DNA from 3 places in the Arthrobacter arabinosi genome. Region 3 is predicted to be linked to each of the others. Evidence: riboswitches for the same ligand, from Rfam matches in the RefSeq annotation. Region 3 holds a riboswitch; each other region holds the start of a gene.
What was found. Region 3 has a riboswitch for cyclic di-AMP ahead of ACX80P_RS07590 (hypothetical protein). Riboswitches for the same ligand answer to the same signal wherever they lie in the genome.
Positions count from the first base shown of each region.

Region 1: linked by a shared signal. The riboswitch ahead of ACX80P_RS16290 (LysM peptidoglycan-binding domain-containing protein) and the one ahead of ACX80P_RS07590 (hypothetical protein) in region 3 are both predicted to bind cyclic di-AMP.
Region 2: linked by a shared signal. The riboswitch ahead of ACX80P_RS01175 (C40 family peptidase) and the one ahead of ACX80P_RS07590 (hypothetical protein) in region 3 are both predicted to bind cyclic di-AMP.

Region 1 covers NZ_JBTNDF010000013.1:3,928-8,096, reverse strand. Annotated here, with positions in the region: gene ACX80P_RS16300 (S-4TM family putative pore-forming effector) at 1-818, shown strand, start outside; gene ACX80P_RS16295 (YlcI/YnfO family protein) at 824-1,060, opposite strand; gene ACX80P_RS16290 (LysM peptidoglycan-binding domain-containing protein) at 1,395-2,315, opposite strand; cyclic di-AMP (ydaO/yuaA leader) riboswitch at 2,318-2,543, opposite strand; gene ACX80P_RS16285 (metal-sensitive transcriptional regulator) at 2,866-3,285, shown strand; gene ACX80P_RS16280 (four-helix bundle copper-binding protein) at 3,413-3,820, opposite strand; gene ACX80P_RS16275 (hypothetical protein) at 4,098-4,169, opposite strand, start outside.
Region 2 covers NZ_JBTNDF010000001.1:242,180-246,348, reverse strand. Annotated here, with positions in the region: gene ACX80P_RS01185 (alpha/beta fold hydrolase) at 1-362, shown strand, start outside; gene ACX80P_RS01180 (NAD-dependent epimerase/dehydratase family protein) at 359-1,324, shown strand; gene ACX80P_RS01175 (C40 family peptidase) at 1,528-2,388, opposite strand; cyclic di-AMP (ydaO/yuaA leader) riboswitch at 2,396-2,590, opposite strand; gene mutM (bifunctional DNA-formamidopyrimidine glycosylase/DNA-(apurinic or apyrimidinic site) lyase) at 2,709-3,671, opposite strand; gene rnc (ribonuclease III) at 3,672-4,169, opposite strand, start outside.
Region 3 covers NZ_JBTNDF010000002.1:742,349-746,517, reverse strand. Annotated here, with positions in the region: gene serC (phosphoserine transaminase) at 1-813, opposite strand, end outside; gene ACX80P_RS07595 (iron-dependent transcriptional repressor DtxR) at 1,061-1,759, shown strand; cyclic di-AMP (ydaO/yuaA leader) riboswitch at 1,891-2,058, shown strand; gene ACX80P_RS07590 (hypothetical protein) at 2,064-3,050, shown strand; gene ACX80P_RS07585 (NlpC/P60 family protein) at 3,087-4,025, shown strand.

The DNA.
Region 1 (4,169 bases), on a different contig from region 3:
TCTACAACCGTGCGAAGCGGTGGCAGAGCCTGCGATGGATCGGGATCCTCGTCATCGGCCTCGGAGGACCGTTCTTCTCGCTCCTTGCTCCTGCAGTTGCTGTCTCCGTCGCTGCCGTCACCGGTGTATGGCTCTTCGCCGGCCGGACCGTCCTTGCTCTACTTGAGAACCGGACCATGCTCAAGGCCGCCTGCGTGCAGGAGGAGCTGGACCAGTACCTGTTCGACATGCCAGATACCATCGATCGCTCAGGTCGCCCCACGCCCGAAGACATTGCGCTCATCGCCGCTGATAAGAAGCCACTCCGGGACGTGGCGAAGAAGGAAAAACTTGTCGACTGGTACACCGTCGACGCTGACAGTCCTGGCACCACGACCATAGCCATCGCCCAACGCAGCAACGCCGCCTACACAGACAGGCTTATCCGCACAACCGTCACTGTGTGGGCTGCCGCGGCAATCCTCTGGCTCGCCGGTCTCATTACTTGGGCGAGCATCAGCGGAGTCACCCTCGCCACTTTCCTCTTGGGAGCTCTCTTCCCCGTCCTACCGGCATTCCTCGATGTATCCGAGTACGTCATGAACACGTGGAAAGCCGCGCGCGACCGAGCGGACCTCGCGGCAACAATAGGGAGGCGCTTTTCCCGACGAGACCAGTCCATCGAGCCGCAGGATCTTCTCGTCTGGCAGGAACGTCTCTTTGACCTCCGTCGAACCACCCCTCAAGTGCCGAACTGGCTATACAAGATCACCCGTGCACGCAATGAACGCGCGATGAAACAGACTGCGAGTCACTTACGACATCAGAGCACCGACTGACGCCGTTAGTCGTCTCGGACTGAATCTTCTACCGACTCGTCTCCGAGAAGCGAGGTGGTGAGCTGAACAAATTCCTGCTTAAAAAAGTCGTTCTCGTACTCGGTGCTCGTCTGCGACCAGTGCTCAGCCTCGAGCGTAGGCAGCATCCTGATGATCGCTGACCTCAGGTACACCCCGCGGCTTCGGCTCGTGCGATCCGCCAAGGCGTCCAGGCGCTTGATAATGTCATTCGTCAGTCGCACGGACACGACATGATTTGGGTGCTGAGGAGACTGCTTACGACTCACCACGAAGACCTCCTGCGTCAGTAGTAAACGATGTTTACTACTGACCGCTGACAGTCACAGCACCAGCACCTCGTCCCGCACCTTCACCGTTTCGGGGATTACTTCGACCTAGTGGGCGCCCACTCACGCTGGATGCGTCGCCCTCTACCTCGACCTCAAGAGCCGGCGCATGCGTGTGACTGAGTAGGAGCCTGCGGACGGGCTTTAACAAAAAGTGGCAGGTACCCCCGTCCAGGGCACCTGCCACTCTTGTTCAGCTTACGGACGCTGGGCGTCCGCTGAATCTGTGTTAGCCGTTGACGCGCACGAAGGACGAACCGGCGAGGTCCGACAGGGGGTGCTTGATCGTGAGGTTCGCGCCGTTCATGCCGCTGCTGATGACTTCGCCGTTGCCGACGTAGATGCCGATGTGGCCGGGGCGGATGACCAGGTCACCGGGGGCGGGGGTCGAGACGACTGTGCCGTACTGGTAGAACTGCGTGGGGCCGAGGTCTCCGACGTTCTTGCCGATGGAGCGCAGGGCCCGCTCGACGAGGATGGTGCAGTCCTGGATGGAGCCGAGCTGGCCGTAGGCCGAGGCGACGAGGGCGGCGCCGACGCCGCTGGCGGGGACCGCAGGAGCCGCGGGGGCTGCCGGGGCGATCGGTGCGATGGTCGCGGAGGTCAGCTGGATGCCGGCCGGTGCGGCTGCGGGTGCGGGTGCCACTGCGGCAGCTGCGGGGGCGGGTGCTGCGTAGAAGACCTGGCTGGCCGGTGCTGCTGCGGGGACCGCCGCGGGGCTGACGGCAACGCTTGCTCCGCCGGTGAGCTTGATTTGCTGCCCGGGGTAGATGATCGACGCGTAGGACAGGCCGTTCTGGGCCAGGAGCGTGTTGAGGTTTAGTCCGTGCTTGGCAGCGATGGCGCCGAGGGTGTCGCCGGCGACGACGGTGTGCACGCCTGCAGCGGCAGGAGCTGCAACAACTGCGGGGGCGACGGGTGCGGCTGCAACGGGAGCCTGGGCTACGGTGCCCGTAGTGGCTTCCTGGGTGTAGGTGCCGGCCTGTGCGGGGGCGCCGACGGCGAAGACGAGGCCGCCGGTTGCTGCTGCGATGATGGCGGGCTTACCGAGTGCTACGGCACCGGTCTTCGCGGAGTGCGACAGGCCCTCGAGGGCGATGGAGTGGGTGACGACGGCGCGGTGGCGCGCCGGAATGGACGTACGTGACATGGTGATTGCCTCTCCCATGCCTGCGGGGTGAGCTGTCGGGTTCGGATGGGAGTTCACCCGGCCGTCGTTCAAGCCCTGGGCACTACCCTGCCGTCGCGGACGCTACGTGCAGGTCGTGCCTAGGTTGTCGGATCGACTTAACCCCGAGGGTCATCGCACAGATACATGCGGTGGCCCGGTGGAAACGTGGTTCCCCCGTCCCTGCCTACTGGGTGGTACGAACGGTTCCCGGATGCAGCGGCAGGGCTCGGCATTCTGCGCGGGAGTATGGTCTCGGCGGGGTGCCGGGAACATTCGACGAGAATACCCCAGGGTGGTATCAAAGTCACGTTCAGGTAACGGAGCACGGCGTGTCTTCGCAACACGCCGTGAGCCGGATACCTGATGGTTACCGAGGTCAACAAAGCGCCGCCGATATGCCGCGGATATAAGGACAGGGGCCCTAACGACCAGCGATACTGGAAGTTGCTGCGCGATGGGCGCAGCAGGGGAAGGCACCAACGATCTCGGGCCGGCGCAACCGGATCGCATCGTTTGGTGGTGAAAGGGAATGACCGTGAGCTCCGGAACCGGAACGCATGCCAGCACTGCAACATCTCACGAAGCGGTTTCTGAAGCAGCCGGTGAGGCCACAGCACCCGACGCGGGCCAAAATCAGAAGGTGACTGGGCACACAGCCCATGGATACGCAGCGGACAAGGATGCGTACCTGCGACGCCTGAAGCGCATCGAGGGCCAGGTGCGCGGTATCGCCCGCATGGTCGATGAGGACAAGTACTGCATCGACATCCTCACCCAGGTCGCCGCGGTCAACAGTGCCATGCACGCAGTCAGCCTCGGATTGCTCGAGAACCACATGCAGCACTGCGTCGTCGACGCCGCTCACGAAGCCGCGACGAGCGGATCCTCCGACGTCATCGACGCCAAGGTCAAGGAAGCAACCCAAGCGATCAGCAGGCTCCTGCGCTAGACCCAGGCCTCCTCACCGAGCGCTGAACATGAGCGCTGGATGTGACGGGGTGAGGGTTTTCCGAAGACGGCTACTCGGTGGCTGCCCCTGGAGGCTGGAGTGTGGGGGCAGCCACCGGTGACCGAGCTCAGCTGAAAGTAGCGGCGAGTTCGCGGCAAGCCCTCTCGCAGCGGCGGCATGCTTCGGCGCAGATCCTGCAGTGCTCGTGCATCTGCGCGTGCTGCTCACATTCATCGGCGCACGCCTTGCAAGCGACTTCGCAGGCCAGCAGGACAGCTCGCGTGATGTTCGCGTCATAACCGGTATGCCGGGAGAGAATTCGGCCGGTCGTGGCGCAGATGTCCGCGCAGTCAGCGTTCGTGCGGATGCACTTGGTGAGTTCGGCAACCATGTCTTCGCTCAGACACGCGTCCCCGCACGCCGTGCAGGTCTGCGCACACTCGAAACAGGCCGCGATGCACTCGGCCAGCTTCTCGCGGTCAATACCGCCAAGATCCTTCGGGTACGTCTCAAGCATGGAGGTGATGTGAGTCATTGTTCCGCTCCTTATCCGTCGGTCTACTGAAGATTTACTGAAGGTTCAGGGGCATCCGGGGCCGGCGCCCCGCGTCTCACGCTAGCCCCCGCTCACCACGACCGGCCATGAATTCGTCGATGTGAGAGCGAGCAAGAATCCGCTTGACAGATACCCCAGGGGGGTATAATTTCGTTGCTGTCGGGCCCTCCTACGAGGTTTCCGGCATGACAACCGGAACCATTGTGATGGCGGGGCAGGCTCGCTGATCCTGACCTCCTGCAGCGCTTCGGTTCCCTCACGCATTCCCTGTTCCCTTGGAGGTTCCCATGTGCGGCACATCTGCTCCGTCGACCACTTCATCCACCGA
Region 2 (4,169 bases), on a different contig from region 3:
GCCGGCTGGGCCACATCATCACGGCCGCGTCCCGGGTCCTGACGCCGGTGGCGCTCGAGCAGGCGCTCGAGGCGATCGACGGCGTCCGGCTCGCAGCCCTCGTGGGGGTCGGCCCTGCCGGCACCCAGGCCGTCGTCGCGGTCCTCGAGACCGACGCCGCAGGACGACGCCCGAGCCTTGCCGATGCTCCCCTCGCAGCGACCGCTCGCGCGGCCGCCGGGACGCACGGCGTGGACCTGGCCGCCGTGATCGCCGTTCCCACCCTCCCCGTGGACATCCGGCACAACGCGAAGATCGACCGCACGCGCGTCGCGCAGTGGTCCGGGCGGTTCCTCTCGGGCGCCCGCGCGGGGTCCCTGTGACCGTCCTCGTCACCGGAGCGAGCGGTATGCTGGGGCGCGCCGTCGCCGACCACCTCGTCGCCGCCGGCGAGGACGTCCGGTGCCTCCAGCGCCGGCCCTCCGCGGTGTCCGGGGCGGAGGACGTCCTCGGATCGGTCACCGATCCCGCCGCCGTCGCCGCCGCCCTGCGGGGCTGCAGCGCCGTGATCCACCTGGCCGCGAAGGTCTCCTTCACCGGGGCTCCCGCCGAGTTCGAGAGCACGAACATCGACGGGACGCGCATCCTGCTGGACGCCGCCCGGGAAGCCGGGGTGACCGACGTCGTGCACGTGTCCTCCCCGTCCGTCGCGCACGACGGATCCTCGCTGGTCGGCGCCCCGGCGGGCCCGGCTGACCCGGTGCACGCGCGCGGCGACTACGCCCGCACCAAGGCCGCGGCCGAGCTGCTCGCCCTGGGACGTTCGACGCCGGCGTTCCGGGTGGCTGCGATCCGTCCGCACATCGTGTGGGGACCCGGTGACACGCAACTGGTCGAGCGCGTGATCGAGCGCGCACGGCATGGCCGCCTGCCCCTGCTCGACGGCGGGACGGCCCTGATCGACACGACGTACGTGGACAACGCCGCGTCGGCCATCGTCGCGTGCCTGCGGCGCATGGACGCAGCGCAGGGCCAGGCGCTCGTCGTCACCAACGGCGAACCCCGGCCGATCGCCGAACTGCTCGCCGGGATCTGCCGGGCCGGCGGGGTGGAGCCACCCGCCTGGTCCGTCCCGGGAGCCGTGGCGAGGAGCGCGGGATCGGTGATCGAGCGGGCCTGGCTCCGGCTCGGCAGGACGGGCGAGCCGCCGATGACCCGCTTCCTGGCCGAACAGCTGTCGACGGCCCACTGGTTCGACCAGCGGCACACGCGCAGCGTCCTCGACTGGCGTCCGTCCGTCGGCGTCGACGAAGGGCTCGAGCGCCTGGCCGCGTCCTACCGCTGAGGCCCGCTTCCGCCTCGTCCTTCCTGCGCCCGATGGTGCAGCCGCGGCCGGTCGTGCCGCCGATCGACCGCCACACGGGCACACCGAGCACCCATCCCACGCCGTCGACGGCTGCGGAACGCAGAAGGACGGGATGCGTGATGCATCCCGTCCTTCTGACCGCGTCGTGCTGGTGGTGCGGGCCGTACAGCCCGCACCGTCGACTAGCGGGTGTAGTAGCCGTCCACGGACATGGCGTTGACCGAGTGGACCAGGGTGCCCTGCGAGGCGTTCAGGGCGCTGACCATCTGGCCGTTGCCGAGGTAGATCCCGACGTGGCTGCCGCCGTTCTGGCTCACGAGGTCACCCGGCTGGGGGGTGCTGGTGGGCGTCATGGTAGCGAACTGGGCCCAGGTGGTGCGGGGCAGGCTGATGCCGTTCTGGGCGTAGGCCCACTGCACGAAGGCCGAGCAGTCCCAGGCACCGAACGAGGTTCCACCGTAGACGTACCCCGAGCCCACACCCTGCATCGCCGTTCCGACGATGCCGCCGCCGCCGGCAGGCGTGATCGACGCTGCGGACTGGAGGCTGAAGGCGGGGGTGGCTGCCGGAGCGGCAGGAGCTGCTGCGGGAGCCGGTGCGGCGACAGGGGCTGCAACCGGAGCCGCAACCGGAGCTGCGACAACGGACGCCGACTGCACCGAGTACTGCTGAGGAGCAGCGGAACCGCCGAGGGAGATCGACTGGCCGGGGTAGATGACCGACGCGTGGCCGAGTCCGTTGGCCGCGAACAGGGTATCGAGGCTCAGGCCGTGCATCGCCGCGATGGAACCGAGCGTGTCGCCGGACTGCACGGTGTGGGTGCCTGCGGCAGCGGTGGAGGCTGCTGCGGGCTGGGTGCTGATCTCGCCTGCGGCGTTCGCCGGGAGCGATGCCCCGAACATGATGCCGGAAGCGACGGCGACGACGGCGGCAGGCTTGCCGGCGACGGAGGCGCTCGCGGAGACGGCGCGTGACGCCGTGATGAAGGGGTTGATGCGCGTGGGGACGGCCCGGTGGCGCGCGTTATGGCTCTGCTTGGACATGTTGATGCCTTTCCCAATGCCTGCGAAGTTAGCTGTCGGGTTCGGATGGGACATCCGGACACGTTTCCTGCAGACCATCGCCCCCAGCGCTGGTCTGCGCGTGTCTTTACCCCTAGGACCCGTGGTCGGGTCCGCTAGTGGTTCCCCCGCCCCTGTCGAATGTGTAGTGCGAACGGTCCATCCTCATCGACAGGGTTAGGCAGTGTGAGGAAGGGCGCCCATCCGTTGTGGATCGGACGCGAGACCTACCGTACCGGCTGGTAACGCCGGTTGTCACATTTAGATCACGAGGCGAATGTCACTTTTTTTCACCGGACATCTCAGAACCGTGCATTGCGTGGTCTGGGCTGGCAGTACGGGCACAGATAGGACGACCTGTTCATGAACGATTCGCGGCGCAGCAGCGTGTGTCTTCCCTCGGAGGCGCACCGGCGGCAGGGCCGGCCCTCCCGCCCGTAGGCCTCGAGGTCGCGGGCGAAGTAGCCCGACGCCCCGTTCACGTTGACGTAGAGGGAGTCGAAGCTGGTGCCGCCGGCCGCCAGTGCCCGCTCCATCACCGACGTGACGGCGTCGACGATGCGCTGGGTGTCCGGGCGTCGCATGGTGTCCGTGGGCCGCGCGTAGTGGAACCGTGCCGCCCAGAGCGCCTCGTCGGCGTAGATGTTGCCGATCCCCGAAATGAGCCCCTGGTCGAGGAGGGCGCGCTTCAGACCCGTGCGGCGCCCCCGGAGCCGCCGGTGGAAGGCGTCCGCCGAGAATGCCGGATCGAGGGGATCGCGGGCGATGTGCGCCGCCTGGTGGGGAATGAGGGGGAGGTCCGTGGTGCCCCGCCCGCCGGGCAGGCCGTCCGGCGTCGAGTCCAGGTGCGCGACGAACATGCCGCCGAAGATCCTCTGGTCGACGAATCGCAGCTCTGCCGGCAGCGGGGCGCCTTCGCCGTCGGTCGCCGGGGAGAGGGTGAGCCGGACCTTGAGGTGCTTCTCCAGGGGTGCGTCGGGTTGTTCGACCAGGAGCTGCCCGCTCATGCCGAGGTGCGCCATGAGCGCGACGTTCGGTGGGCTGCCGGGCTGGTCGGCGTCCTCGAGGATCATCCACAGGAACTTCCCCCGGCGTACCACGTCCGCCACGCGGGCACCGACGACGTTGCCCTTGAAATCCTCGACGCCGTCCACATGCCGGCGGAGGGACCGGGGGTCCAGGACGTCCACCGACTCCACGGCGCGGCCCGCCACCCAGCGCTCGAGGCCGCGCCGCACGACCTCGACCTCGGGAAGTTCGGGCACTCAGGATCCGTCGACGGATCCGGCGGCGCGCCTGCCGGCTGGGGCCTCGCCGGCGGCGCCGTCCGGCAGGGGCGCATCCGGCGCCGCCGAGAGCGTCTTCCAGGATTCGGCCGCGGCCGCCTGCTCGGCTTCCTTCTTCGAATGGCCGCACCCGGAGCCGTACTCGGTGCCGCCGATCACGAGGCGGGCCGTGAACGTCCGGGCGTGGTCCGGCCCTGTCCCGTCCACCTGGTAGTCGATGGTCCCGAGCCTTCGCGCAGCGGCCGTCTCCTGGATGCGGGTCTTCCAGTCCGTCCCCTCGCCGAGCACGGCGGAATCACGCAGCAGCGGGCCGATCAGCCGCATCACCATCGCGCGGGCCGTCTCGATGCCGTGGCTGAGATAGGCGGCCCCGATGACGGCTTCCATGGTGTCCGCGAGGATCGAGGCCTTGTCCCGCCCGTTGGTGAGCTTCTCCCCCTGGCCCAGCAGCACGTAGCCACCGAGGTCCAGCGTGCG
Region 3 (4,169 bases):
CAGCCCGCCCTGTGCGTTGAGCCACTGCACCTGCGCGTCCAGCGCCACGAGGGTCGACAGTGACGGCGTGTTGTAGGTCTGGTTGAGACGCGAGTTGTCGACGGCGGTCTGCAGGTTGAGGAAGTCCGGCACCCAGCGGCTGCCGGCGGCGATGCGTGCGGCGCGCTCCAGGGCTGCGGGGGAGAAGAGGCCGAGCCAGAGGCCGCCGTCGGAGGCGAAGTTCTTCTGCGGCGCGAAGTAGTAGACGTCGGCCTGGGAGACGTCGACGTCGAGCCCGCCTGCTGCGGACGTGGCATCGACGACGACGAGCGCTCCGTCGTCCGAGCCCTCCACCCTCCGCACGGGTGCTGCCACGCCGGTGGACGTCTCGTTCTGCGGCCACGCATAGACGTCCACGCCCGCCTCCGCCCTCGGGTCGGGGCGGGTGCCCGGCTCGCTCGTGATGATGCTGGAGGCATCGAGGAACGGTGCCTTGTCGGTTGCGGAGGCGAACTTGGAGCCGAACTCCCCGAAGGAGAGGTGCTGGGCCTTCCGATCGACGAGCCCGAAGGTGGCGACGTCCCAGAACGCCGTCGACCCGCCCACGCCGAGGACGACCTCGTACCCGTCGGGGGCGGCGAAGAAGGTGCTGAGGCCTTCGCGGACGCGCCCCACGAGGTCGCGGACCGGGGCCTGGCGGTGGGAGGTCCCGAGGAGGGACGTGCCGGCAGCGACCAGGGCGTCGATCTGGGCGCCCCGGACCTTCGAGGGGCCCGCGCCGAAGCGGCCGTCCGAGGGGAGGAGGTGTGCGGGGATGCGGGACGAATCGCTCATGGGGGCTCCAGCTCTCGGACGGGCGGGGTACGACCTCATTCTGCCCCAGCGCCCGCCAGCCCTCCATTTGTGAACGTCCCCGGGACGCCCTGCCGGCCGGGGGCCGCCGGTCCGGAGGATTGCCGGGCCCCTGAGGCCATGCGTTAACCTTGGGGGGCGTGGGGCGGAACCGGGCAGCCGGCCGTACCCCTCACCGGCGTGAGGCATTCCGGCCGCGCACCCGCACCGCACCAAGGAGCTGAACCGCATGACGGACCTCATCGACACCACCGAGATGTACCTGCGGACCATCCTTGAGCTCGAGGAGGAGAACATCGTCGCGCTCCGTGCGCGCATCGCCGAGCGGCTGCGCCACTCCGGGCCCACGGTGTCCCAGACCATCGGCCGGATGGAACGCGACGGCCTCGTCGTCGTCTCGGGGGACCGGCACCTGGAACTCACCGACGTCGGCCGCCGCCGCGCCACCGGCGTCATGCGGAAGCACCGTCTCGCCGAGCGCCTCCTGAGCGACGTCATCGGACTCGACTGGGCGTACGTGCACGACGAGGCCTGCCGCTGGGAGCACGTCATGAGCGAGCGGGTGGAACGCCGGTTGTACGAACTCCTCGGCAAGCCCTCGGACTCGCCCTACGGCAACCCGATCCCGGGGCTGGAAGCGATCGGCGGCGTCGAGTCGGAACTGTTCACCGACGGCGTGGTCACGCTGCTGTCCGCGATGGCCGGCTACGACCCCGGCAGCGTGGTCACGCTGGCCCGCCTCGCCGAGCCCATCCAGGTGGACCCCGAGCTCCTCACGCAGCTCGACGAAGGCGGACTCCGCCCGGGAGCGCGGCTCACCCTCGAGTCCGTGGGGGGATATGTCTCGGTGCGCGTCCCCGGTGTGGAGGGTGCCCTGGAGCTGCCGCCCGAAGTCGCCTCGCACGTGTTCGTCTCGGTCGAGAACTGACCGTCGTCCATCGGGCCGTCACCAAGAACACACCGTTCCGTGACCGGAATGTGACATATCTCGCGTGGTGCTATAGCCTTCAACTCGTGCCGGGCTCGCTCTAGACCCTGCACACTCCTGCAAATCGCCTAGCTCTGCCATTGCCGGAGGTCCGTCCGCACCATCGCATGGCAGAGGCGGGGGAACCAATTCTGGGTTTCGTGACCGAGATCCTTGGGGTGAAGTCGCTGTCCACGCAGCGGCCGGGTGACTCCCATCCGAATCCGACAGCTCACCTCGCAGGCGTTGGGAGAGGTAATCCAACGTGTCCAACAGCTCTTCGCCGGGCCGCCACCGAGCGCCCCGAAACATCAGCCCGCTGACCGATCTGTCCGCCGCCGTCGCATCCAACGCCGGATCCGTCAGCCGCCAGGCCGCCGTCATCGTCGCGGCGTCGGGTCTCGTCCTCACCGCCGGGCTGCCGGCCCAGGGGGCCGCAGGCGCCGAGCGCGAGGTGCAGTCCTCCGCCGTCCTGACCGTCGACCGCGTCGTGGCGTCCGAGGTCACGGTCCCGACCACCGCGGACGTGTCCTTCGATCGCATCGCCGTCGAGGTCGAGCCCGCGCCCGTGAAGCCAGCGCCGGTCAAGCGTGCGCCGGCCAGGCCTGCGCCCGTCGAGGCACCTCCCGTCATGGAGGCGCCCGCCGTCGCGGTGACCCCGGTCGAGGAGGCCCGTGTCGAGGTTCCTCCCGTTGCCGCCCAGACCGAGCCCGTCCCCGCGGTGCCCCCGGCGCCGATCGCCCCTGCCGTCGCCGCCCCGGTCGTCGTGGCTCCCGTCGCCGCACCTGCCGTCGCCGCACCTGCTGCCCGCGTCGCCGCCCCTGCTGCCCGCGTCGCCGCCCCTGCTGCCCGCGTCGCCGCACCTGCTGCCCGCGTCGCCACGCCGGCTGCGCCGGCCCCCGCGCCTGTCGCCCCGCAGACTGCACCGGCCCCCGGCCGGTCCTCCGGCGTCGCCGCCGGCCTGGTCGGTTCGGCGTACTCGCAGATCGGCATCGCCCAGGACTGCACCGCCATGGTCGAGACGGCACTGCGCTCCGTCGGCAAGACCGTGGGCGATCTCGCTCCCGGCCAGTTCTTCCAGTTCGGCGACGTCGTCGGATCGCCTGCGCCCGGCGACCTCGTGATCACCGGCGGCCACGTCGCGATCTACGTCGGCAACGGCCAGGTCATCAGCGGTGGCCTCAACGGCATGAACACCGGCCTGCACAACCTCTCAGACCTTCCCGGCGCCGGCTTCGTCCGCGTCCGCTAGAAACCCTCACCCGGAGAACCCCTCATGCCTTCACTCATGTCTTCCCGCCCCGCCACCGCCCGCCACCGCGACGACGCGCGCACTGCTGCCGCGCTCTCCGTCCTCGCACGGACCGCCGCCGGCGCCGGCGGCATGGGTCGCCAGACCGCCGTCTTCGCCGCCGCCTCCGGGCTCGTCCTCACCGGTGGGGTCGCCGCCAACGCCGCCGACCTCCAGCCCCAGCGTGATGTCGCGGCGTCCAAGGTCACCCTGACCTCCAGCCGCGCGGCCGTCGTCGCCTCGGACAGGGCCGTGGCCTCCTTCAACATGACCCCGGTCAAGGTGAAGGCCAAGCCGGTCGTCGCCAAGAAGGCACCGGTCGTCGCCAAGAAGGCGCCGGCCGTCGCGGCCCCCGTCGTGGCGGCGCCCGTCGTCGAAGCACCTGTCGTCGCGACGCCGGCCGTCGCGATGCCCGTCGTCGCGGCACCTGCCGTCGCGATGCCCGCCGTCGCGGCACCTGCCGTGACCCCCGCCGTCGCTGCGACGCCAGTCGTGACCGCCCCGGTCGACGCGCCGCCCGCGCGCGTCGCGGCAGCACCCGTTGCGGCTCCGGCACCCGTGGTGGCCGCCGCGCCGAAGCCGGCTCCCGCCCCCGCTCCCTCCTCCGGCGTCGCCGCGACGATCGCCGCCGCCGCCCGGGGCCAGCTCGGCGTCACGCAGGACTGCACGCGCCTCGCGAGCAACTCACTCGCGGCCGCCGGGATCAACTTCCACGGCTGGCCGGCGGGGTACCTCTCCCTCGGCCGCACCGTCGGCGCGGGTGAGGCCATCCCCGGCGACCTGATCTACTACGCCGACGGCGGCATGGGTATGGCCCACATCGCGGTCTACATCGGCGGCGGCCAGGCCGTCCACGGCGGATTCAACGGCAACTCGACCGTCATCGCGCCGGCCGAACTCGGCTCCGGCGGCGTGTACATCCGCGTCGGCGGCTGACCCGCGCTTTCCCTTTCGACGGCAGGAGGACCGGCACACCGTGCCGGTCCTCCTGCCGTCGGCGGTAGCAGACGCGGCAGCCCCGGAACACCTCCTCCCCACCGGTACGCCCGGGACGGGGGAGCGGTTTACCCTTGCAGTGTC